Regions from separate parts of the Paenibacillus sp. Y5S-9 genome, predicted to be linked through region 1. Evidence: riboswitches for the same ligand, from Rfam matches in the RefSeq annotation. Region 1 holds a riboswitch; the other holds the start of a gene.
The links. A riboswitch is a leader RNA that binds a small molecule or an ion and turns the genes downstream of it on or off. The one in region 1 is predicted to bind glycine.
Positions count from the first base shown of each region.

Region 1 (12,525 bases):
AGCATGACATCCAGAATAATGAGTGAGCAACCGACAGCAGCCTCCGCTGCACCTTCACCACTGCCGAGCCATACCACCTCATAACCGCGCTCCTCCAGATCGGCTCTGACCCAAGTCGCAATTTCCGTATCATCTTCAATATATAACAGTTTGGTTTTCATCCGAATAATCGTTTCCTTTCTGCCCTCATTGGGTTAATGATATATCTGAGCATCATCATGATAAAAGCTGTCTATACCATATGGATTCATGTCTTGTTGAAGTCTCGCGTTATCACGCATTCTAATTATAGCTTATCCATTAACTCGGGTAACGTCATATCCATCAAGTCTACCAAGTACATACTAGTTCTACACCTGACGGGAGGAAATTCATTATGCTGCTGGAAGCCATCTATCATCAACCGAAACGAAACTGGGCCTATGCCTATGACCAAGATACAATCCATCTGCGTTTGCGTGCCAAAAAGAATGATCTGACCGAGGTACATGCCCTGACCGGGGATAAATATGCGTGGGATGCAACCAAAGTGCTGGTTCCCTTAACGAAGTTCACCTCTGACTCCATGTTCGATTACTTCGAAGGCGAAGTGAAACCTCCCTACCACCGACTCAAATACTCTTTTCTGCTCAAAAGCGGCGAAGAACAGATCTGGATGACCGAGACGGACTTCCAGGAAGAAGAACCGGACGATCCGGGTCGTATGTTCCAGTTCCCTTATATTCATGCCAGAGCTGTATTCACACCCCCTGCATGGGTTAAGGATGCGGTGTTCTATCAGATTTTTCCTGAACGATTCGCCAACGGCAACCCGGATATCAGTCCGGAAAAGTTAGAGCCGTGGGGCGGCGAGCCAACACCTTTCAATTTCTTCGGCGGTGACCTTCAGGGCGTGATCGACCATCTGGATTACATCAGCGATCTTGGCATTAATGCGATCTACTTCACACCCATCTTCGAAGCCACCACCAATCACAAATACGACACCGAAGACTATCTGCGGGTAGATCGGCATTTTGGTGACGCAGATACCGTGAAACGACTGGTTGAGCTGTGCCATGCACGTGGAATTCGTGTACTTCTGGATGCTGTGTTCAACCATTCCGGGAAGACATTTGCGCCGTTTGTGGATGTGCAGAAGAACGGAGAACAATCCAAATATAAGGACTGGTTCCATGTACATGAATACCCGCTGGACGTGAAGGACGGCATTCCTACGTATGAGACCTTCGGATTCGAAGCTCACATGCCAAAGCTGAATACGGAGAATGCCGAGGTTAAGGCCTATCTGCTGGAGGTTGCTGAGTACTGGATCAAGGAAGTGGGCGCGGACGGATGGCGGCTGGATGTGGCAGACGAAGTGGACGATGCATTCTGGCGCGATTTCCGCCGTGTAGTCAAAGCCGCTAATCCGGATGCCTACATTCTGGGCGAAGTATGGAACGAGTCTTCCTCCTGGCTGCAAGGCGACCAGTTCGATGCGTCCATGAACTATCCGTTTACCGATGCCGTGAATGCATTCTTTGTGAAAAATACGATGCACGCCGAACAGTTCGCAAACTCCATCGGGCGACAGTTATCCCGTTATCCGCTTCAGGCCAGCGAAGTGGCGTTTAACTTGCTGGACAGCCACGATACCACGCGGCTGCTTACGCTGTGTGAAGGCGACCAGCGCAAGATGAAGCTGGCTGCGTTATTCCAGTTCAGTTACATGGGTGCTCCATGCATCTATTACGGAGACGAGATTGGCATGGACGGCGAACATGATCCGGGCTGCCGTAAATGTATGGAATGGGATGAAGCGAAGCAAGACCGAGAGCTGTTCGACTTTTATCAGAAACTGATCTCTCTGCGTCATGCTCATCCTGCCCTGCGTGCAGAAGGTACCGTTCGTTTCCTACAGGCTCGTCCCGATGGTAGCCAACTGGTATTTGAGCGGCAAAATGAGGAGGAACGCATTCTGGTTCTGTTCAACCGATCAGAAGAGACGGCTATTGTCGAGCTGGAGGCCGGTGACGAGGAATGGACCGAGTTATTCGGCGGAAACCATCGTACCGCCAAGGAAGATGGCGTACTGGCCATCGAATTGCCCGCGTATGGATATGCCGTACTGAGTACTAGTCTCACATAAACACCAAGATGTATTTGCTTTTATGCAAGACCGGACATGGGTCCACTTCATCGGAATATAAAAACCAAATAGGCGCTCACAGACCTGTTCCGGATCTGATGAGTGCCTATTTGATTTTGACGTAATTCATTATGACCATGGATTACTCCGGCTGAGCCAGTTGCTTCTTGAGCAACTCGATGGTGGCCTCATACTGCACAAGTCCCACTTGCATGCACAAACGTTGTGAAGGCGAAATCCATTCGCCGAATTCCTTCATCTGACGCTGAAGTTCGTCATATAACAATTCCTTGCGTTTCAACTCTGACGAAACCCACCCCGTTACAGTGGCCTCATCCGCCAACTCTCCGAAATACAACCGCATCAGAAAATCAGAACGGAACACCTCGTCTTCCAGGGGACTCATCAGGTAGGTGTGAAATTGCGCTGCTCCTTCATTGGTCAATGAATACACGTTCTTATCAGGTTTCCCTTCCTGCTTTACCGATTCCTTAGTCAGCAATCCTGACTTTTCCATCTTCGCAAGTGTAGGATATATGGTGCCGAAACTGGCATCAAAGAAAAATGAAAAATAATGTTCAAAGTACTGCTTGATCTCGTATCCGGAACTTGGCTGATTGTGCAGTATTCCGAGGATGACATGCTGCGTGTTCATCGGTGTACCGCTCCTTTCCATTCCCCTTAACGTATCACAATCAGTACCCCTTGTTCAATGATCAGATGACGAAACGGTTGCTTTCAGAGCAACAGGCACAGCAGCAGGCTGGTCCTCCCTACGAGCTTCAGAACGTACCGGGCCGGAGCGTCTGATCCAGGTGCAAAGCGCACCAAGGGTCAGTGTTACTCCACCGATTACGGCAAGCAACATCGCATCCCGGCCGATCCCGTTTCCTCCGAGTACAAGGTTCATCATCCCCTCTACGGCATAAGTCGCTGGCAGATAATGACCGATCACTTGGTAGAAGTCAGGCATTACATCTCGCGGAATCGTTGATCCCGAGGACAGCATCAACAGAGGCAACAGCGCACTGTTTAACCAAGCCCCAGCATTGCCAAGCAACAACAAGCTCAACTGAGCCATGAGTATAAAAGATATGGTGACCAGCAACTGGAACAGCCATAACATGAACCAACCGGCTGCTGACGATACCCCCATAATGTGCATCATCCCCGATCCAACAAGCGAGACGATAAATGCCGCACCAACATTAACGATGTTGCGGGCCCAGAAGCGCTCCCATTTCCCTGCCCTGCCACTCAGTTCTCCAGACACTTTTTGCAGATTCATGCCAAGCAACATTGCTCCGGTAAACGTAGCGGTTACAATCAACATCGGTACCATGGAGAAAGCAAAATTATCAACAGGATTCAGTCGCTCCACCTCTGCCTCCACGCGTGAAGATAACCCTACCGTAAGCGCATCGGACTGATCAGCAGTCATACCGGACTGATTCAGCACTCCGCGAATGCCATTCTCTTGTACTTCACGGTTCAACGTCGCTGTAACTTGTGCGGCTACGTTCTGCATCACACTTTTCACGGTAGCCACGTTTGATTCGTTCATCACATACTTCACTGTCATCGGTTTTGACAAGTCTTCTGCCTGTTGCATGAAACCTGATGGAATCTCAATAATCATGTACACATTCCGATCCGTTAACATCTGTCGTGCTTCTTGCATCGATTCAGATGGTTTGATCTCGAAATTCAGACCTGCCGCCAAAGACTTAGCCACTGGTTCAGCCGCTACCCCATCTTCATTCACGATGGTGACAGCCAATTGAGTCATTCTTTCGTTAACCTGGTCGTATCCGCTAAGCCAGATGATGTTAAAAAAAACCTGAAACAGTACAGCCGTAATTAAACCTACAATGGTGGCTCCGTTTTTCAAAAACAATAGACTCGTCTGGAAAATACCTTTCATTCTATCCATCTCCTTTAATTTTGTTTCGCTCCTATATATATCGAATTGATATATGACAATAATTAATATATCTAACCGATATATAGATCGTCAATGTTTTTTTGTTTTTCTTCGTTGGAAAAAGACAAAAAAAGCCGATACATCTCTTCACCAGGAAGGTTTGTATCGGCTTTTCGTATCATGTAAGGAACTCTTCTTCACCTTTAATAATCAAGGCTAAAGGCTCCACAAGTTAGCGTTAGATTTAATTCATATCAATCCGATTTATGCCTTAGTTTCTACGTCATTTTCAGCAGGGGACTCAGGCTCAGGCTCGGCACGCTTGGCCTTTGGTTTAGCCAGCTTCTGCATCATTTTTCGGCCGGTTGGTGTCTGGGCCAGTCCACCTTGGGCTGTCTCCCGATGGCGGCTCGGCATCGCACTGCCTACTTCCAGCATGACATCGATGACTTCGTCTGACGGAATGGCACTACGCACTCCGGCCAGGGCCATATCAGCCGCAGCCAGCGCCGTAACTGCACCCAGTCCATTACGGACGATGCAGGGGATTTCAACAAGGCCTGCGACCGGATCGCAGATAAGGCCCAGTGTATTTTTTAACGCCAAACCAACGGCATGAACGACCTGTTCCGGTGTACCTCCACGCAGTTCAACCATGGCACCCGCAGCCATGCCGATCGCGGAACCCACTTCCGCCTGGCAGCCACCTTCGGCCCCGGAGATAAATGAATTGTTGGCAATAACATAACCAATCGCTCCCGCACAGAACAACCCGTTCACCAAATGTTCGTCCGTCCAGCCAAATCGCTCCTGTGAGCTAATAAACACACCGGGGATGATGCCGCAGGAACCGGCTGTTGGTGTTGCCACGATCCGACCCATGGAGGCATTAACTTCAGATACACACAGGGCATACGCCATGGCAAGTGCGGAAGCATCTCCCGAGCAAGTCTCGCCCTTGCGAATGTACTCAGCCATTTTTTTGCCGTCTCCACCTGTTAATCCACTGCGTGATGTCGTATCTTCCGTTAACCCTTTGCGTACCGCTTCCTTCATCACCTGATAATATTCAGACATCTGCTTCACAACATCCGCTTCCGGTGTATTGGTCTCCTGAACCTGCTCCTCGATCATCAGCTGAGCAATGGTTTTGGATTCTGCTGTACAGATCGTATTCAGTTCGTGCAAATGTTTAAACCGCATCCGAATCAACTCCTCTCTTCAAATCAATGACACGAATGTCCAATACATGGTCCAGCTCCCTTAGACGCTTGAGCATATCAGGATTAGGCACACCATCCATTTCCATCGCGGTAAGCGCTTCGCCATCACGGGCTTTCCGGTCCACCTGCATATACCCGATGTTAACCCCGGATGAACTGATCGTGGACGTTACCGACGCAAGCACCCCTGCTTTGTCTGCATGTCGCAGAACGAGTGTTGGAAACTCACCACTAATCTGAACACGAAAATCATTCATCGAATGCACCGATACGCTTCCACCACCAATGGATGCACCGATTAAGGAGCAGACACGTTCTCCATGCCACAACTCAATTTTGACCGTATTAGGATGAGGAGCAGGTATTCCACTTGTATAGAACTCAACCTCCATGCCCGCTTCCTCTGCGTATTGCTCTGCATCCGGGATACGTGGATCGTCTGTGACATAATCCAGCAGACCGCCGATCAGTGCCAAATCTGTTCCGTGCCCCTGATACGTATCAGCGAATGAACCGTATAACGTCAGCCGTGCACGATCTGGCGTACATCCCAGCCACTGTCGAGCAATTCTCCCTAACCTTGCCGCTCCAGCTGTATGTGAACTTGAAGGCCCCGTCATCGACGGACCAATAATTGAGAAAACATCTTTAAATCGCACCTTGTAACCCTCCATTATTAATCATGATTCATATTTGTAAAATGTATTCGTCATTTCGATCCAGGAGTTCCATCCACAATGACCCTTATCTAGGGGTATGATGACATCAAAAAAGGACAGAAGAAGGCCTTAGGCCCTCTCTCTGTCCTCGATACCTGAGAGTTTCACGATCAGCAGTGTCTCACGACAAGGTGCATTGCCTGCGATTACAGACAAGTTCACTGGGCTAACTGATCATATACCCCTTGGGTGGCGCAATTCGCGCACTCTCCAGAGTTGCGTCCAACGATGGTACATTTACCTGAGAGATTAACGACTGCGCCGGGTGCGCAACAGCTTGCTCCTTCGGTGCCTGAACACTAGCCATATTGCTCGGCTAATCCAGGTCTCTCCCGCTCGTTATCATCCGCTGTATTATTTTAATTCGATTCGAATTGGTACATTTCTAAGTTTTTGATCAAGTATACCCATAGAGTAATGTACAACATCATATATGTCAACAAAAGTAACGTGTAATTATCATAAGTTCGATGTCTATTTTAGCTGAAGCGAATAGCATTAATATTTCTCACTTCCGCTGAAGCACTAGTGACGCTGCTAGTTGTCGTAAATTCAATACTTATCGTATATGCGTTAGTGGTTGTCGCAGGAGCAGTATCCACGTAGGTGTTGGAAGAAAGAAACCTCAACGTTCCCGAAGCATTACCGGTTCGTGAGAGCTGCAATTGATTAATTAGAACTCCGTTACGTCTCAAGTTAACGTTATATGCGATACTCCAGTTAGACCCTACAACTACTGCTACTTGTGTACTATTATCGATTTTCACGCGTTGACCTGCCACCACGGGTACATTAAGTGTCTGAATGGTCGTTTCACCGGTCAATGGAAGAGGCAATGCCGTTGTCTGACTGTCAGCAAACAGGGAAGAATCCGCAGGAGCAGAAGCAGCTGTTGATCCAGTCGCACCTGTAGCTCCCGTCGTTCCTGTTGCACCTGTGGCTCCCGTCGTTCCTGTTGCACCTGTGGCTCCTGTCGTTCCTGTTGCACCTGTGACTCCTGTCGTTCCTGTTGCACCTGTGGCTCCTGTCGTTCCTGTTGCACCTGTGACTCCCGTCGTCCCTGTTGCACCTGTGACTCCCGTCGTCCCTGTTGCACCTGTGACTCCCGTCGTTCCTGTTGCACCTGTGACTCCCGTCGTTCCTGTTGCTCCTGTTACGCCTGTTGCACCTGTAATACCAGTGACTCCCGTTGCGCCTGTAACACCAGTGACTCCCGTCGTACCCGTCAGTCCTGTCACTCCCGTATCTCCAGTAACTCCGGTCGCACCCGTTACGCCTGTTGTTCCTGTCAATCCGGTTGCACCTGTAACCCCTGTTACGCCTGTGGCTCCTGTAGCCCCAGTACCTCCAGTCGTTCCCGTTACTCCCGTTGCGCCTGTAACACCAGTATCTCCAGTCGCCCCTGTTACGCCTGTTGCACCTGTAACCCCAGTGAATCCCGTCGTTCCTGTAAGTCCTGTCGCGCCTGTAACACCAGTATCTCCAGTAACTCCGGTCGTCCCTGTTACGCCTGTCGCACCTGTAACACCAGTATCTCCAGTCGCCCCTGTTACGCCTGTTGCACCTGTAGCCCCAGTAACTCCCGTCGTTCCTGTAAGTCCTGTCGCGCCTGTAACACCAGTATCTCCAGTAACTCCGGTCGTCCCCGTTACGCCTGTCGCACCTGTAACACCAGTATCTCCAGTCGCCCCTGTTACGCCTGTTGCACCTGTAACCCCAGTAACTCCGGTCGTCCCCGTTACACCTGTCGCACCTGTAAAACCAGTGACTCCGGTTGTTCCCGTCAGTCCTGTCGCGCCCGTATCTCCAGTAACTCCGGTCGCACCCGTTACGCCTGTTGCACCTGTAGCCCCAGTATCTCCAGTCGCCCCTGTTACGCCTGTTGCACCTGCAGCCCCAGTATCTCCAGTCGCCCCTGTTACGCCTGTTGCACCTGTAGCCCCAGTATCTCCAGTCGTCCCTGTTACGCCTGTTGCACCTGTAACACCAGTGACTCCGGTTGTTCCCGTCATTCCTGTTGCGCCCGTATCTCCAGTAACTCCGGTCGCACCCGTTACGCCTGTTGTGCCTGTATCTCCAGTAACTCCGGTCGTCCCCGTTACGCCTGTCGCACCTGTAAAACCAGTGACTCCGGTTGTTCCCGTCAGTCCTGTCGGCCCTGTAACACCGGTGACTCCTGTCGTTCCTGTCACACCTGTTGCACCTGTAACCCCGGTAAACCCCGTCGTACCTGTTACTCCGGTCGCTCCCGTTGTGCCAGTTACACCAGTCCCTCCGGTAGCCCCAATGACTCCTGTCAATCCAGTCGGGCCTGTTACACCTGTAACACCGGTGACTCCTGTCGTTCCCGTCAGTCCTGTCGCTCCCGTACTTCCAGTAGCACCGGTACCTCCAGTGGCTCCTGTTACACCTGGAATAGCACTTTCTGCCCCCAGTAATTCCTCGGATACGAGACGATGGGCGGTGACCAGTTCTCCATTCTGGTTTTTCCCCCAGACCGAAATCTGCACCTCTTCCACAGCAGCATCACCCGTTGTAAAAACAAATTCAAACCCGTCCAAATCCGCATAAAAATCTTTGGTTATTACCTGATTAGGCAGAACATTGAACAACTCTTCGATATATAATGTGCGTACACCTACCAAATAGTATCCTTGAACAAGAACCGTATAAATACTAACCATATTCCGATTATCCAGTCTTACCGTAATTCTTTGGGTAGGGCGCCCACTTCCCCCCACAATATTATTTTCAATGGGTCCTGTTGATAAAACAGCCATACATGGATGCCTCCTCTGCCAGCCTTCGCCGGGTCATGATCATCCTTTATGTATATGCAGCAAACAGGTAGATGTCGTCACAGTTCATAGAAAATACGCTCATTTTGCACATAAGGTCGGCAATACTTGCTGCACAGCTTCGGCATGTGATCTTTCATCCATTCGTGCCTCGACTCATTCGCCATCTGAAAGGCATAATAACCCAGTGTAAAGATCAACATGAACCCTTCCATCAATCGAATATCACGATCCGTCAGTGGTGCGATCTGTTGGGTATAACCGGATAAAAATATGTCACGTTCCTCCCGATTGAACATAAGTGCTGCCCCTCCGGCATCAAAAAGATAATAACCATAACCGTGTAGACAAAAATCAATCATGGAAATCCCCTGCTCCGTTATCAGCAGATTGTTGCGAGTAATATCCCCATGAATGATCCCCCATGTCCCTGCGTGATGCGGGTATGTTTCTAACTGCTCATTAATGTTCTCAAACGTCTCACGAAGCAGATCGAAGTCTTCCGTTGTAAAAATCCCCAGTCGGACGCCTTCCTCCAGCTGCCCTAGCATGACCAAGTTCTCATGGCTATTGCCATATGCCGGCCGCACCTTTGTTCGATCTGTCTGATTCTGCTCACGCCCATATTGATGAAGCATCTGCAGTTGTGCCCCAAGATCATAGATCTGCTCTGTTGTCAGGCGTTCTCCCTGCTGGATGTCCCTTCCCTCAATCCACTCCAGTACCGTACAACAAATCTCTTTCCCTTCCTCATTTGTCCATACCGTTACCCACTCTCCCGATACATTCCGTACCGGATGCTGCACGCGCAATGCTGTCGTTGCATTTAACTCATGAAGCAGGTTCATCTCTGCCTCCAGCGCAGGAAGCGTATGTTGAATCCCTGACATACCTGCATATGCGGCTTGATGGATACGTAACAGATACTTCTGCCCGCTTGCTTCATCGACGACATGATATGTCAGATTCTCATTATGACGAATATATGAAACGACAGGTTTCTCAATAGCGTAGTTCTGTATAATCTGAGCTGCCATATGGTCGTAAGACGTCTGATCCGTAGTGATTATCAACATCTCCTTCAAAGTAATGTAAACGTTCTCTTATTACTAAATATCGTAGCATGATTGCTTTACATACAGCAATTTTTTCCAAAATGAAATTAAAAAAGCACAACTCCCGAACAACCGTCCAGGCATTGTGCTTTCTTTTGTCTCTATTTATTTCTTAATCTCTCTGTCTGTTACTCTATGTGACACTCCATGATCCAATTAACCGAAACGACCCATAATGTATTCTTGCGTCAGACGATTGTCCGGGTTCGTGAAAATATGCTCTGTATCCCCGTGCTCAATCATGCTTCCCAGATAGAAATAAGCTGTATAATCCGAGATGCGTGCCGCCTGCTGCATGTTATGGGTAACAATAACAATCCGCAGCTCCTTCTTGAGCTCGGTAATCAACTCTTCAACTTTACCCGTAGATACCGGGTCAAGTGCAGATGCCGGCTCATCGAGCAGCAGAATCTGTGGTTCAACAGACAAAGCGCGAGCGATACATAGGCGCTGCTGTTGTCCGCCAGAGAGAGACAGAGCTGACTCATGCAGTCTGTCTTTTACTTCGTCCCAGAGCGCAGCACGACGCAAGCTTTTTTCCACAATTTCATCCAGTGCCTTCTTACTCTTCGTACCGCGGTAGCGGGGGCCAAACGCGATATTGTTGTAGATGGACTTATGAAAAGGGTTCGGCTTCTGCCACACCATGCCAATCTTCTGGCGAAGCTTGATTACATCGGTTCCAGGCTCATTCAGATCGTTCCCGTCCATCCAGATATGTCCCTCTGTACGGGAACCGGCAATCTCGTCGTTCATCCGGTTCAGCGACCGGAGGAACGTGGATTTACCGCAACCAGACGGCCCAATAAGAGCCGTTACGCTTGCTTCAGGAAACGTCAGGCTAATCTGCTTGACCGCCTGGAAATGTCCATAATATATGCTTAACTGTTCCGTACCAAAAGGTATGGCCATGTTGGTTCCTCCTTATTTCGAAGCTGTCATGCGGCGGAATACAACCCGACCGATCCAGCGTGCACTTAGATTGAACGCCAGCACGAGAATGACAAGCACGGCGGATGCCCCTGCTGCCACTTCTTTGGAATCTGGTCCAATACCTTCACTATTCACTTTCCAGATATGGACAGCAAGTGTCTCTGCCGGACGGAAAGGATTAAGCGGTGACCTTGGACTCGTCGGATTCCAATCTGTAAAGTCCAATGGTGGACTACTCATACCTGCGGTGAACATCAGCGCGGCTGCTTCACCGAAGATCCGGCCCGATGCCAGGATCGTACCCGTAATCAAGCTCGGCAATGCCACAGGCAGCAGAATGGAAGTGATAATCTTCCACTTGGACAGTCCAAGCGCCAGACCTGCTTCCTTCTGTTCCTTCGGAACGGCCCGGAAGGCCTGCTCCGTTGTCCGTACCATCAGTGGCAAGTTAAAGATCGCCAGAGCCAAGGCACCCGAGATCAGGGAGAAACCAAGACCAAATTGATTTACTAGCAGCAAGAGACCAAACAAACCGATAACGATGGATGGGAATGATGACAATACTTCAACGACCAGACGAATGAAGCTGGTAATCTTGCCTGGTTTGGCGTATTCCGCCATGTAAATCCCGCCACCCCATCCGAGTGGAATGGTAACAATCAAGGTCAGGACAAGCAAGAATACGGAGTTGAAGAGCTGTGGACCAATCCCGCCGCCACCCTTAAGCAACTGTGGTGCGCTTGTCAGGAAGTTCCAACTGATATGTCCAATACCTCTATACATGATAAAACCAAGCAGACCGAGCAATAGAATAACAATGAACAGGGCCAGTACAACGATAACGGATGTTGCAATTTTATCTACCGTCTTTGCCTTCATTTTCATACCCGGTTTCTCCTTTCAAGCAGGCGAACCAGAATGACGAAGACAAATGTCATCACCAGCAGGACAAGCGCCATACTCCACAGTGCATTGTTATGAACAGAACCCATCGTGGTGTTACCCATGCTGAGTGTAATTACACTTGTTAATGTTGAAGCTGATTCAAGCAAGGATGTTGGAACATGCGGTGCATTACCAATAACCATCTGCACAGCAAGTGCCTCACCAAAAGCACGGGCCATACCCAAAACGACACCTGTCAACAAAGCTGGCAAAGTCGTTGGAATAATGACACGGTAGATGGTTTGCCAGCGAGTGGCACCGAGTGCATAGGAGGATTCACGTAATCCTTTTGGCAATGCGGACAATGCATCTGCCATAATACTTGTCACCGTAGGAAGAATCATTACCGCGAGAACAAGACATCCGGCTGCAATCCCGACGCCTGTTCCACCAAAGATACTGCGAAGCAAAGGTACGATGACACTCAGACCGATAAATCCGTATACAACAGACGGAATTCCGGACAAGAGCTCAATCGCAGGCTGCAAGATCTTTTTCCCCTTACCCGGTACAATCTCTGTCATGAAGAGCGCTGCACACAGACCAAGCGGACTTGCAATAAGCGCTGCAAGCAAGGTTGTAATGAAAGAACCTGTAATGAACGGCAATGCCCCATAGAAAGCAGGTTCCCCCGTTGGATTCCACGTTTTCCCACCAAGGAATTCACTTATGCTTATTCCATTTTGGAAAAATGTTGATAGTCCCTTGGACGCTACAAAATAAACAATGGAAAACAT
Region 1 covers NZ_CP145887.1:514,003-526,527, reverse strand. Annotated here, with positions in the region: gene V6669_RS02495 (response regulator transcription factor) at 1-161, opposite strand, end outside; gene V6669_RS02490 (alpha-glycosidase) at 377-2,131, shown strand; gene V6669_RS02485 (PadR family transcriptional regulator) at 2,274-2,786, opposite strand; gene V6669_RS02480 (ABC transporter permease) at 2,841-4,055, opposite strand; gene sdaAA (L-serine ammonia-lyase, iron-sulfur-dependent, subunit alpha) at 4,320-5,258, opposite strand; gene sdaAB (L-serine ammonia-lyase, iron-sulfur-dependent subunit beta) at 5,248-5,937, opposite strand; glycine riboswitch at 6,218-6,342, opposite strand; gene V6669_RS02465 (collagen-like protein) at 6,477-8,777, opposite strand; gene V6669_RS02460 (phosphotransferase) at 8,855-9,871, opposite strand; gene pstB (phosphate ABC transporter ATP-binding protein PstB) at 10,067-10,822, opposite strand; gene pstA (phosphate ABC transporter permease PstA) at 10,835-11,722, opposite strand; gene pstC (phosphate ABC transporter permease subunit PstC) at 11,725-12,525, opposite strand, start outside.

Region 2 (12,525 bases), 2.1 Mb from region 1:
ATACCTGGTGCAATATGTTTCAGCACACCCACGCCCACTGCAGTTGTAATCAGATCCGCTTCCACAACGGTTTGGGCAACCGTCTCCAGTTGGGTTCCATCGATTGCATTTACACCTGTGACGGTCTCCTGATCCTTGCTCTCGTTAGCCAGTTCCACCGTATATTGCCCCCGTTGCTGGAGAGCTGTTACCAAGGTCTGATTGACGTCGGAGAAAACCACCTCATAACCCGCACGGGAGAGGATCAATCCGATAAACCCGCGTCCAATGTTACCTGCGCCAAAGTGTAAGGCCTTCATAGCTCCATTTCACTTTCCAGAATTGCGATAACTTCTTCTGCTGTTTTGGCTAGACGCAGTGCCTCCATGTTCTCATCCTCAGCACAGATCACCGCGATGCTAGTCAGGATCTCCATATGTTCCCCGCCTTGAGCCGCGATACCAATGACCATATAAGCCTTTTCTTCGCCAAAATCAACACCTTGTGGATACTGAATGACAGAGATACCTGTGGATAAAATGAAAGCTTTGGATTCCTTTGTACCATGCGGAATAGCCAGGCCATTCCCTACATAGGTCGAGACAATCTCTTCACGTTCAATCATCTTCTCAATGTAATCAGCGGTAATATGTCCCGCATCCTTCAGAATCTGTCCTGCCATACGAATCGCTTCGTATTTGTCCTGAGCCGTCGCATTCATGATGACTTTATCTGTTGTTAACATACTCATAATGGTTGACCTCCAATTTCGGTTTTACTGCGATAAAATCCAACAAGTTCCTGGGACAGGTAATGAATGAGTTCATCCCTGATTCCCTTTTCCAGCAATGTAATCATCTCTTCCTGTAATAACAGGGCGCTGATCTCACTGAGAACCTCCAGACTTTCCTTGGATAATTCTCGGGGACCGAGCATCAAAAGAATATGGGTGACTCCTGCCGAATCATCCGGCGTACGAAGCAGTGGCTCCGTGAGCTGAAACAGACTGATAGACGGCCTGTAGATCCCCTCACTGCGGGTATGAAACAGTGCAAGTCTTGTGCCGGGAATCTTCTGACTCCCCACTGCTTCACGTGCCTCCAACCGTTTTGCGATCTCCTCCGGTTCCTTCAGCACACCAGATCCATGGAGTACGTTGCACATCGCATACACGGTTTTATAGAAACCGATATCTTGGTTATCCAGCGGATACACCTGAAACTTGCCAATGATTCGGACAATTTCAACTAGAATAGCTTCCATTCCATCAGGTTCCGAATAACGACTTGTCGTCTGAACCTCTGTTTCACGGGGCTCGTTATGCTGTCGTTGTAATGTTGTTGTTCGGATAAAATGACGCAGACGTTCGCTCTCTTCCGCCGTAAGCAGTGGACTCACTTTGTAATACTGATGCTCATCCATCGGCAGATCGACAGTGGATAAGACCAGATCATATTGATCTGTAGGTATCCGTGCAGCCTCGTACCAGGACACGCTATCCATAATCCGAATCTCGGGAATCTCCTTGGATAATCGGCTGGAAAGCATGCGTGATGATCCGATTCCGCTTGTACACACGATGATCGCCCTGATCTCCCGTTTCAATGCACGTAACCTCTCAATGGAAGCTCCAAAGTGCATAACCAAGAAACCAATCTCCTCATCGGGAACGTCTGTGCCTGGCCAAGCTTGCCCCACAGATTTTTTGACATCTTCAAAAAGTGAATCATAATCCTTGCGAATCTGCTGCAAAAGCGGATTACGAATCATCTGTTGTCCTTCAATTCGCTCCATGACAGGTTGCATATGACCAAGCAAACCTTCACGAAGCAAACGATCCTCATGAAAGGCGTAATGTGTCCTCGCCTGCATCTGATCAATCAGTGAATGTACCCTGTCCAGTAAAATCAAGTCGTCGATTGGCAACAGCCGCGAAGAGTGAATCCGCTGCTCTGTCTCAACTAATAGTCTGTGAAAATAAGCTTGCTCATCTTGGGAGAATGTCAGCCCCAGCTGGGTAGATAACAAACCACACAAGCGGGAAGCCATATAAGGTGGAACCTTCATTTCATCCTGCTCTGCGACTTCATCTCCCTTGTTCTCCAGGGGAGGTATACGGCCAATGCCAAAGCCTTTACGAATACGTACAACCGCTACGGATAATTGAATCAGCAGCTTCATGTATTGCCGTTCCGGGATGTTCTCCAGCCATTCGATATCTGGTTGCCATAACGCATTCTCGACCGTAAGCACATCACCGTGCCCAATCATATCCAACAGTTTTTGGTTTACGATGGAGCCTCCCTGTTCTGGCTGTCTTCCGAATAGGTCGGACTCATCCAGAAATTCGAGAGCAAGTGCAGCTATGGCTGTGCGATGAATCGTCTCACTTCCGTTAATCTTGACGCCATATCCACGTCTGCGAACCAGCTTCAGTCCCGCCTGACGAATTCGTGACTCCAGATCGTCCAGATCAGTGGTTACGGTGGATACGGTCACTTTCAGATCCGAAGCCAAGGCGAGTAACTTTACAGGCTCCGGTTCATCCAGCAGGATGCAAAGCATGAAGAGCTTACGCTCTTCCGGCGTAAACTCTACATATTCTTTACCCTCTAGTTGCTGGCGCAATATAGCCAGATCATCGGAACCGGCATCAATTCGGATACCGGTTCCTGATTTTTTTTCCAGCCTCATGCCCAAAGGTTCAAGCCATTGTTCAATCATTTGCAGCTCCCGGTGAACTGTTCGGGTACTGACCTTAACTTCAACGGCGATTTCGCCGGCAGTGACTTCATGTGGATGCTCCAGCAGAAACTCCACGATTTCACGTTGTCTTTTGGTAATACTCATATCTCAGCCTCCGGCTCAGGGAAAACAAATGCGTGCAATTACTTTAGACGTTCAACGAGCGCATCGTATTCCGGGCTTTTTAGGAAGTTGTCGATGGATATATGTTCTGCGTTCGGCGCAACGGAGCGGGCACGATCGGTTAATATTTGTTGTGTGATGACCACATCTGCATCCGGCGGGATATCACTGATAGCCGTATTGGTCACCGTAACGTCAATCCCCTCTGCCTTCATCTTCTTGCGTAGAATGGAAGCACCCATGGCACTCGACCCCATCCCTGCATCACAGGAGAAGACAATTTTCTTCACGTCTGTTTTGACTGTAGAAGAAGCCATATCTGCGGCTCTGTCTGCTTCATGTTGGTTAGCCGTAATGCCAGCGTTTGGAACGGTTCCTTGACTCTTCATATCTTTCATCCGACTGGATGCGGACTCCAGATCTTCGTCCTTTTGTTTACCCGTTTTCAGCAACACTGCTGCTACCAGGAAGGAAACGACGGCTGCTACAAGCACCCCTGCGAGCATCGGCAGGTATCCACCTTTTGGTGTTAAGAGGAAATACGCGATAATACTACCCGGTGATGGTGCTGAAACAAGTCCTGCTCCAGTGAGCATGAATGTTAATGTACCTGCGACGCCACCCGCAATTGCGGCAAGAATCAGAATCGGTCTCATCAAAATGTAAGGGAAGTAGATCTCATGAATTCCCCCGAAGAAATGAATGATAACGGCACCTGGTGCAGAAGATTTGGCCATTCCGCGTCCGAAGAAACAGTAAGCAAGCAAGATACCAAGTCCCGGACCCGGGTTCGATTCAAGCATGTATAATACGGATTGCCCTAACTCTCTCGCTTGATCTGTTGCAATTGGTGTCAGAATCCCGTGGTTGATTGCATTGTTCAGGAACAATACTTTACCTGGTTCAATGATTAGGTTGACCAGCGGCAGCAAACCAAGATTCATTAAGCCTTGTACCCCGGCAGATAATACTTTGCTAATTGCTTCTACAGCAGGCCCGATGCCCAGTAGCGCAAAAATCCCCAAGATCCCGCCAATAATACCGGCTGAAAAGTTGTTAACCAGCATTTCAAATCCGGCTCTAACTTTACCTTCGATCGATTTATCAAACTTTTTGATGATCCATGCTGCCAGTGGTCCGGCAATCATGGCACCTAGGAACATCGGGATATCACTACCCACGATGACTCCGATGGTCATAATGGCACCCACGACACCACCACGCTGACCATGCACCATCGTACCCCCGGTGTAACCAATTAACAGTGGCAGCAAATATTTGATCATCGGATCGACTAGCTGCGCAAGCGTCTCGTTAGGGAACCAGCCTGTTGGAATGAACAGAGCCGTAATTAATCCCCAGGCGATAAACGCTCCCATATTCGGCATGACCATACCACTCAGGAATCGGCCAAAACGCTGAACACCTACCCGTAGCCCACCTTTGGAATTGGACGATTGGTCCAAATTACTCATTGTATTATCCTCCTTGGATCAAGTGATTATGATTTATGAAAGGGGTATCATTTCTCCCCTGCTGTAATCCTAAGCGAGAATGCTCTCCTGTTCAATCAAATGAAAGCGTACTTTCGTCATGAACAATGATGACAACATTAGGTTATGTAATCGTTTTAATGGATGCATAATGGCTGAACCCACTGGTACACAAGGCTTTTTTTGCCTATGACTTTTATCATTTCCAAAATCAATTTCTAACCTATAGCTTGGTCTAGTCAGGCGATTCACATCCACAATCTGCTTCAATCCGCATTGGAAACCATTCTCGGAAAGCACAAAAAACCTGTGCAAGCCTCAGGCTCACACAGGTCGAAACAATATGAAGTTCATTTCAATTCATTATAAAATATATGTTAATAAGTACAAGTTCGTTGATACTATTCTTCCGTATGTTTACGATACGCGTCTGCATTCATCAATGTAGACAATGCTGCTGTCAGATCTCCCTCAACACGGATTTCAATCATCCAGCCTTCCTCGTATGGAGAGCTGTTGACAAGTTCAGGGGAGTCCTGCAACGAATCATTCACTGCAATAATTGAACCAGTGACGGGAGAAAACAAGTCCGAAACCGTTTTGACCGATTCGATCGTGCCAATGCTGTCCTCTGCTTTTACATTGGTTTCAAGGTCAGGCAATTCCACAAACACAATGTCACCCAGCTGATGCTGCGCGAACTCGGTAATGCCAATACGTACAGTATCCTCCCCTACGGTTTGCACCCATTCGTGCTCTTCACTGTACAGGAAATCACTTTTCAATTCGCTCATCGATATCCGCCTCGCTTTTCATTAAATGAGTGCATGCGTTCTTTGACCTTAACCTTTTTCCCAGAACATAGCGTATGATATTTTTGATTCAAATGTCAAGATACCTCACAATTTATTTATTGATCACCTCTAAATCCTGTAACCCGATTACACTCTTTCTTCATATACTGGTGAATATTAGAATAGTAAGCGCAGTCTTTTTAAATACACGAACAATAACATTTAAGATAAATTAAATATTCGGTTTTTTAGTTATGATCTATGACATCGTTCTTGACATCGGTAGTGGATTCACGTTTTAATGAGAGGAGTAAATGTGTTTATTGGACTATGTTATACCCGCGGATGAATGTAAAGGGAGAGATTACCCGTGACACCCGATTCGGGATGTACATGAGGTAACGCCGAAGGAGTAAACCACCGATAAGCGGGGGTGAATCTCTCAGGCAAAAGGACTTTTACGGGACGCAACTCTGGAGAGCATCTATTCGCCCTGAGCGGGCGTTATGATCACCCAAGGGGAAACCTGCTGCACAAGGCAGCGGGGTAACTCTCAGGTACAAGGGACAGAGCCTTAGAATACAGCGTGCTACTTGGCATGCCGATTCTTTGGCCTGTCCTTTTCCTTTTTCCCAAAAAACGAAAAACAGGATTCAGATCGGCGCTGCCATAGCTGCCTTACCATACTTATGTGATGAAAATATCTAGCGGAAAAATGTAAAAATACCCTGTTTCATTGATCCACGATTGTATATCCGGCCGGTTGACGGCCCATGACGAGGTGATTTGATGTCCGATTTGCTTAGAACACCACTCTTCCCAATGTATCAGCAATACGAAGGCGTACGGTGCATTGATTTTGGAGGCTGGGAGCTTCCAGTGCAATTTAGCGGAATCCAGAAAGAACATGAAGCGGTGCGTGAGCGTGCTGGACTGTTCGATGTATCCCATATGGGCGAATTCACAGTACAGGGTGAGCAGGCTGAAGTTTTTTTGCAACAAATGATGACCAATGATGTGACCACGCTCGTTCCGGGTCAAGCCCAGTATACCCTGATGTGTTACCCAGATGGCGGTGTGGTGGATGATCTGCTCGTGTATAAGCTGGAAGATCAGCATTATATGCTCGTTGTTAACGCCTCCAACATCGACAAGGATTGGGCGTGGCTGCAAGAGCACTTGATCCCTGGCGTGAGCATGACCAACGATTCGGAGCAGACGGCGCTGCTCGCCTTGCAAGGACCACTGGCTGTAGACATTATCGGGAAAGTTACAGATACGGATGTATCCTCGATTGAGCCTTTTCGTTTTGTACAGCAGGCAGAGGTATGCGGCGTTAAATTACTGTTGTCCCGTACCGGTTATACCGGTGAGGACGGCTTTGAACTATATGTACCTGCGGACCAGGCTGCTGCGGTGTGGAATGGATTAATGCAAGCCGGTGAAGGTCACGGACTCGTACCAACCGGACTTGGTGCCCGGGATACACTGCGCTTTGAAGCAAGGCTCCCCCTGTATGGACAGGAATTGTCGGCAACCATCTCTCCACTCGAAGCTGGCGTAGGCATGTTTGTGAAGCTGAATGCGGGACCTTTTATCGGACACGAAGCCTTGTTACAGCAAAAAACTGACGGTCCCGCCCGCAAACTGGTGGGCATCGAAGTGTTGGAGCGCGGTATTCCCCGCCCCCACTATCCGATTTACGCCGAAGGCGTACAGATTGGCGAAGTGACAACAGGCACACAATCACCTACATTGAAGCGTAATCTGGGGCTGGCCCTAATCGACAGCAAATACGCTGCGCTGGGAACCCCGCTTGAGATTGAGATCCGCGGCAAGAAACTAAAAGCCGAGGTCGTGAAGACCCCTTTTCATAAACGGACACGTACGTCAAAGACACCTACTCAAGGAGCTGATCAAGCATGAGCAAGCACCGTTACATTCCCATGACTGAGCAAGATCAGAGCGCCATGCTCGCAACCATCGGTGTGGATACGCTGGAGGAACTGTTTCAGGACATTCCAAAAGAGATTCGTTATCAGGGCGAGCTGCCCGTATCCTCCAAACTTGATGAATATGCGCTGACACGTCACATGTCCAAACAAGCTGGTGCCAACGCCAATTTCGAAACACACGCCAGCTTCCTCGGCGCAGGCATATATGATCATCATGTTCCTTCCGTCATCAATCATGTCATCTCCCGTTCCGAGTTCTACACTGCCTACACACCTTATCAGCCTGAGATCAGCCAAGGTGAACTACAGGCCATTTTCGAATTTCAATCCTACATCTGTGAATTAACCGGTATGGCTGTAGCCAATGCCAGTATGTATGACGGCGCAACTGCCTTTGCAGAAGCAGGTAATCTGGCAGCAGCAGCAACACGTCGCAAACAGCTCATCGTATCCCGTACCGTTCATCCGGAAGCCCGTCAGGTATTGCAGGCTTATGCACACGGATTGAGCCTCGAGATTGTCGAGATTGGTTATAAGGATGGCGTCACTGACTGGGATGCCCTGCAAGCCGCCATTTCGGACGATACCGCTGCTGTCATGATCCAGAGTCCAAACTTCTTTGGTGCTGTGGAAAATGTAAAACAAGCGGCTGACCTCGTGCATGCGCACAAAGGCCTGCTCGTTGTAAGTGCTAACCCGCTATCGCTGGGTCTGCTGGAAGCCCCAGGCAAGCTGGGTGCCGACATCGTTGTTGGCGATGCGCAGCCCCTCGGTATCGCCGCTTCACTCGGCGGCCCGACATGCGGATATTTCGCCGTATCCCAGCCTCATATGCGCCGGATTCCTGGCCGAATTGTAGGTCAAACAACCGATCGCAACGGCAAACGTGGATTTGTACTCACACTGCAAGCGCGTGAGCAGCATATCCGCCGCGAAAAGGCGACATCCAACATCTGTTCCAACCAAGCTTTGCTTGCACTCAGCGCATCTGTGTACATGTCCATCATGGGTAAACAGGGCATGATCGATGTCGCGGATCTGAATTTGCAAAAGAGTCATTACACCCTCAATACATTAACTGCGATTCCTGGAGTTAGCCTTACTTTTAATGCACCAACATTTAATGAGTTTGTTATTAAGCTTCCTGAGGGAACCGATGTGGATGCACTTCAACTGAAACTGTTGGATGCAGGCTTTATTGGTGGCTACGAACTTGGACGTGATTATCCGGAGCTTACCGGACATATGCTGATTGCTGTTACCGAACGGCGCACTAAGGAAGAGATTGACGAATTTGCACGAGCATTGGAGGGATCGCTGTGACTCAGGAAACGACGACGACAACGACAACATCGGTACAAGGACAATCAGAAACGGGTACCTCTGTCTCCACTTCGGTTCAACCTGAGACGGATACAACATTTCGTGCACAGACCTTATCTCCTGCTCCGGAACAATCCTTGATTTTTGAACTCAGCAGCCCTGGACGTGTCGCTTATTCTTTGCCAGAATGTGACGTTCCTCGTCAGGCTGCCGATACGTTGATTCCCCGGGAAATGCTCCGTTCGGAAGCAGCGGCACTACCGGAAGTGTTCGAGGTAGATGTTATCAGGCACTATACTGCGTTGTCCCGCCGGAACTTCGGCGTAGATAACGGATTCTATCCACTGGGCTCTTGTACGATGAAATACAATCCAAAGATTAATGAGGATGTTGCACGTTATAATGGCTTCGCCAAAATCCATCCGTACCAGCATGAATCCAGCATTCAAGGTGCACTTGAACTGTTGTATACGTTGCAAAACGATCTTGCAGGGCTGACGGGTATGGACGCTGTGACTCTGCAACCCGCCGCTGGTGCCCATGGAGAATGGACTGGACTTATGATGATTCGTGCCTACCACGAAGGTCGTGGCGAACAACGTACCAAAGTCATCGTGCCCGATTCATCTCACGGGACCAACCCGGCAAGCGCAACCGTTGCAGGATTTGAAACTGTGACGATTCCATCCCGCGCAGACGGACTGGTCGATCTGGACGCACTCCGTGCAGCCGTTGGTTCCGATACGGCAGCATTGATGCTGACCAACCCGAATACACTTGGTTTGTTCGAGAAAGATATCCAGGAGATTGCATCCATCGTACATCAGGCTGGTGGCTTGTTGTATTACGACGGAGCCAATTCCAATGCCATTATGGGCATTACACGTCCGGGTGATATGGGCTTTGACGTGGTGCATCTGAACTTGCACAAAACGATGAGCACGCCTCATGGCGGTGGTGGACCTGGCGCCGGACCAGTCGGTGTGAAGAGCCGTTTGATCCCGTTCCTGCCTAAACCGATGGTGATCAAGAATGATGATGGTGTATATTCACTGGACCGTGAAGGCGATCAATCCATTGGTCGTGTTAAAGCCTACTACGGTAACTTCGGTATTCTGGTACGTGCCTATGCCTACATTCGTACCTATGGACCGGAAGGATTGCGCCGTGTATCTGAGTGTGCGGTACTCAATGCCAACTATATGATGGCACGTCTCGCACCTTACTATGAGATTCCATATCCAGGTGTATGCAAACACGAATTCGTCATGTCTGGTCGGGGATTGAAGCAGTATGGTGTGCGTACACTGGATGTTGCCAAACGATTGCTTGATTTTGGATATCACCCGCCTACAGTGTACTTCCCGCTCAACGTGGAAGAATGCATCATGATCGAGCCGACGGAAACCGAAAGCAAAGAAACACTGGATGGGTTTATTGATACGATGATACGGATTGCCAAAGAAGCGGAAGAGACACCAGAATTGGTACTCAACGCACCTTACGGAACACCGGTCACTCGTCTTGATGAGACTACCGCGGCCCGCAAACCTGTACTGAACTGCGCTTGCAGTTAATTAATACATTGTTAATACGAAAGCTCTTGCTGATGTTCTAATCAGCAAGAGCTTTTTGTGTTGCCTTCCCCTTTAAAGATGCCACTCTTACAGCTCACCATCATCCTGTTAGAACATGTCTCAAACGAAGGCAAGCTATAGTCCGATGTATACCAGTGTCCGAATCACATTATCCTGTTCATAACAAAAAAAAGCCGATATCCACATGAATCGCGGATACCGGCAAAATCGCTGCATCAATGCAGCTCATTATCGGAAAAAGAAAAACCTCAAATCCGGAGGAAACCCCGGCAAAATTACGCTTTAATGCTTTGAACCAATTCAACGACTTGTTCAGCCGTTTGCATATCCAGAGCTTTAGCAGCCAGTTCCTGCATATCCGCACGGGACAGTTTGGTGATCTGACTACGAGCTGGCAGAATGGAAGTTGCGCTCATGCTGAACTCATCCAATCCAAGACCAAGCAACAATGGAATTGCTGTTTCGTCTCCTGCCATCTCACCACACATGCCAACCCATTTGCCTTCACGATGCGCTGCATCGATAACCATTTTAACCAAACGCAAAATGGCTGGGTTGTAAGGTTGGTACAGATAAGCCACTCGTTCGTTCATACGGTCAGCAGCCATTGTGTATTGAATCAGATCGTTCGTTCCGATACTGAAGAAATCCACTTCTTTGGCAAATTGATCCGCCAGAACTGCAGTCGAAGGAATTTCGACCATGATTCCAAGTTGAATGCTGTCAGAAACAGCAATACCTTCAGCAACCAGCTTCTCTTTCTCTTCGAGCAAGACAGCTTTTGCTTCACGGAATTCACCAAGTGTTGCGATCATTGGGAACATGACACGCAGGTTTCCATGTACACTTGCACGAAGCAATGCACGCAATTGTGTACGGAATATATCCAGACGGTCCAGACACAGACGAACTGCGCGGAAGCCGAGGAATGGATTCATTTCTTTTGGCAGATCCAGGTATGGAAGCTCTTTGTCTCCGCCGATGTCGAGTGTACGAACAACGACAGGTTTGCCTTCCATTTTTTCCAGTACCGCTTTGTAAGCATTATACTGGATGTCTTCGGAAGGAAGCTTGTCTCTGCCCATGTAAAGGAACTCGGTACGGTACAGGCCTACAGCCTCGCCGCCATTCTCCAGAACACCCGTTACATCATTTGGTGTACCAATGTTGGCTGCAAGTTCAACATGAACGTTGTCCACTGTTACCGTTGGCTCATCACGAAGTTTTCTCCACTCTGCACGTTGTGCATCATACTGTTCCTGTTTGGCACGGTATTCAGCAATAACTTCATCAGTAGGGTTAACCAGTACGTGACCATCCAGACCATCAACAATAATCATATCGCCTTGTTTCGCCTGAGCCAAGATGTCCTTGGTTCCAACAACAGCTGGAATTTCAAGAGAGCGCGCCATGATCGCCGAGTGAGAAGTACGTCCACCAATGTTGGTTGCAAAACCTTTAACAAATTGGCGATTCAATTGAGCCGTGTCGGAAGGTGTTAGATCCTCCGCAAGCACGATCACTTCTTCATTGATCTCAGCCGGACTCATGAAGTCGATACCAAGCAAGTGATTTAGCACACGTTTGGTAACGTCACGCATATCTGCTGCACGTTCCTGCAGGTATGCACTCTTCATGTTCTCGAACATGGAGATAAATTGCGATGCCGTTTCGTTCAAAGCAAATTCTGCATTGATCATGTCATCCGCAATTCTAGCTTTAACCGGATCAATTAGTTCCGGGTCATTCAGAATGAGCAAATGCGAAGCAAAAATTTCAGCTTTTTTCTCGCCAAGCTCTTGTAAAGTACGCTCTTTGATCGCCTCAAGCTCAGCCTGGGATTTACCCAGAGCTGAGTCGAGTTTTGCGATCTCTGCGTCAACGTCGTTAATTTGGCGTTTTTCTACAGAGTAGTCAGGATGCTCCAAGATAAACGCCTTGGCGATAGCAATACCCGCCGAAGCCGCGATCCCGGAGACATTAAGCATTAATTTCGCCCAACCCTTCGTTAACCATAACGTCAGTCAAAGCTTGAAGAGCTTCAGCTTCGCCTTCGCCTTCAACGATGATGCTGATAGTGTCGCCTTGTTCCAATCCGAGGGAAAGAACACCCAGGATGGATTTCAAAGTTACTTTTTTACCGTTAGCTTCTGCAAAGGATTCTGCACCTTTGAATTTGTTTGCTGTATTAACCAGGGCTGTCGCCGGACGTGCGTGGATACCATCTTCGTCTGTAATTCTGAATGTTTGTTGCATTACAATCATCTCACTTTCAGTAATTTGGTTTAGGCATTGCATATATTTACACTTGCTTGCCATCGTCGTAACACTTCTTATTTTATCTCAATGATTGGCTGATCGCCAACTTTCAGCACTCCACTCTTCTTGAGGGTTACCGTGGAGCCCTCTGGCAGGTTGGTGAAAATAACTGGTGAAATGATCGAAGGAGCGTTTGCTTTGACATACTCCAGATCCACTTCCATAATCGGCTGACCAGCTGATACCAGATCACCTT
Region 2 covers NZ_CP145887.1:5,322,743-5,335,267, forward strand. Annotated here, with positions in the region: gene V6669_RS23415 (mannitol-1-phosphate 5-dehydrogenase) at 1-299, opposite strand, end outside; gene V6669_RS23420 (PTS sugar transporter subunit IIA) at 296-730, opposite strand; gene V6669_RS23425 (BglG family transcription antiterminator) at 727-2,829, opposite strand; gene V6669_RS23430 (PTS mannitol transporter subunit IICB) at 2,868-4,322, opposite strand; gene gcvH (glycine cleavage system protein GcvH) at 4,742-5,134, opposite strand; glycine riboswitch at 5,480-5,602, shown strand; gene gcvT (glycine cleavage system aminomethyltransferase GcvT) at 5,924-7,060, shown strand; gene gcvPA (aminomethyl-transferring glycine dehydrogenase subunit GcvPA) at 7,057-8,412, shown strand; gene gcvPB (aminomethyl-transferring glycine dehydrogenase subunit GcvPB) at 8,550-9,989, shown strand; gene ptsP (phosphoenolpyruvate--protein phosphotransferase) at 10,286-11,998, opposite strand; gene V6669_RS23460 (HPr family phosphocarrier protein) at 11,991-12,266, opposite strand; gene ptsG (glucose-specific PTS transporter subunit IIBC) at 12,344-12,525, opposite strand, start outside.
Region 2: it holds a riboswitch for glycine, as region 1 does, so the genes downstream of both, gcvT (glycine cleavage system aminomethyltransferase GcvT) here and sdaAB (L-serine ammonia-lyase, iron-sulfur-dependent subunit beta) in region 1, are expected to answer to the same signal.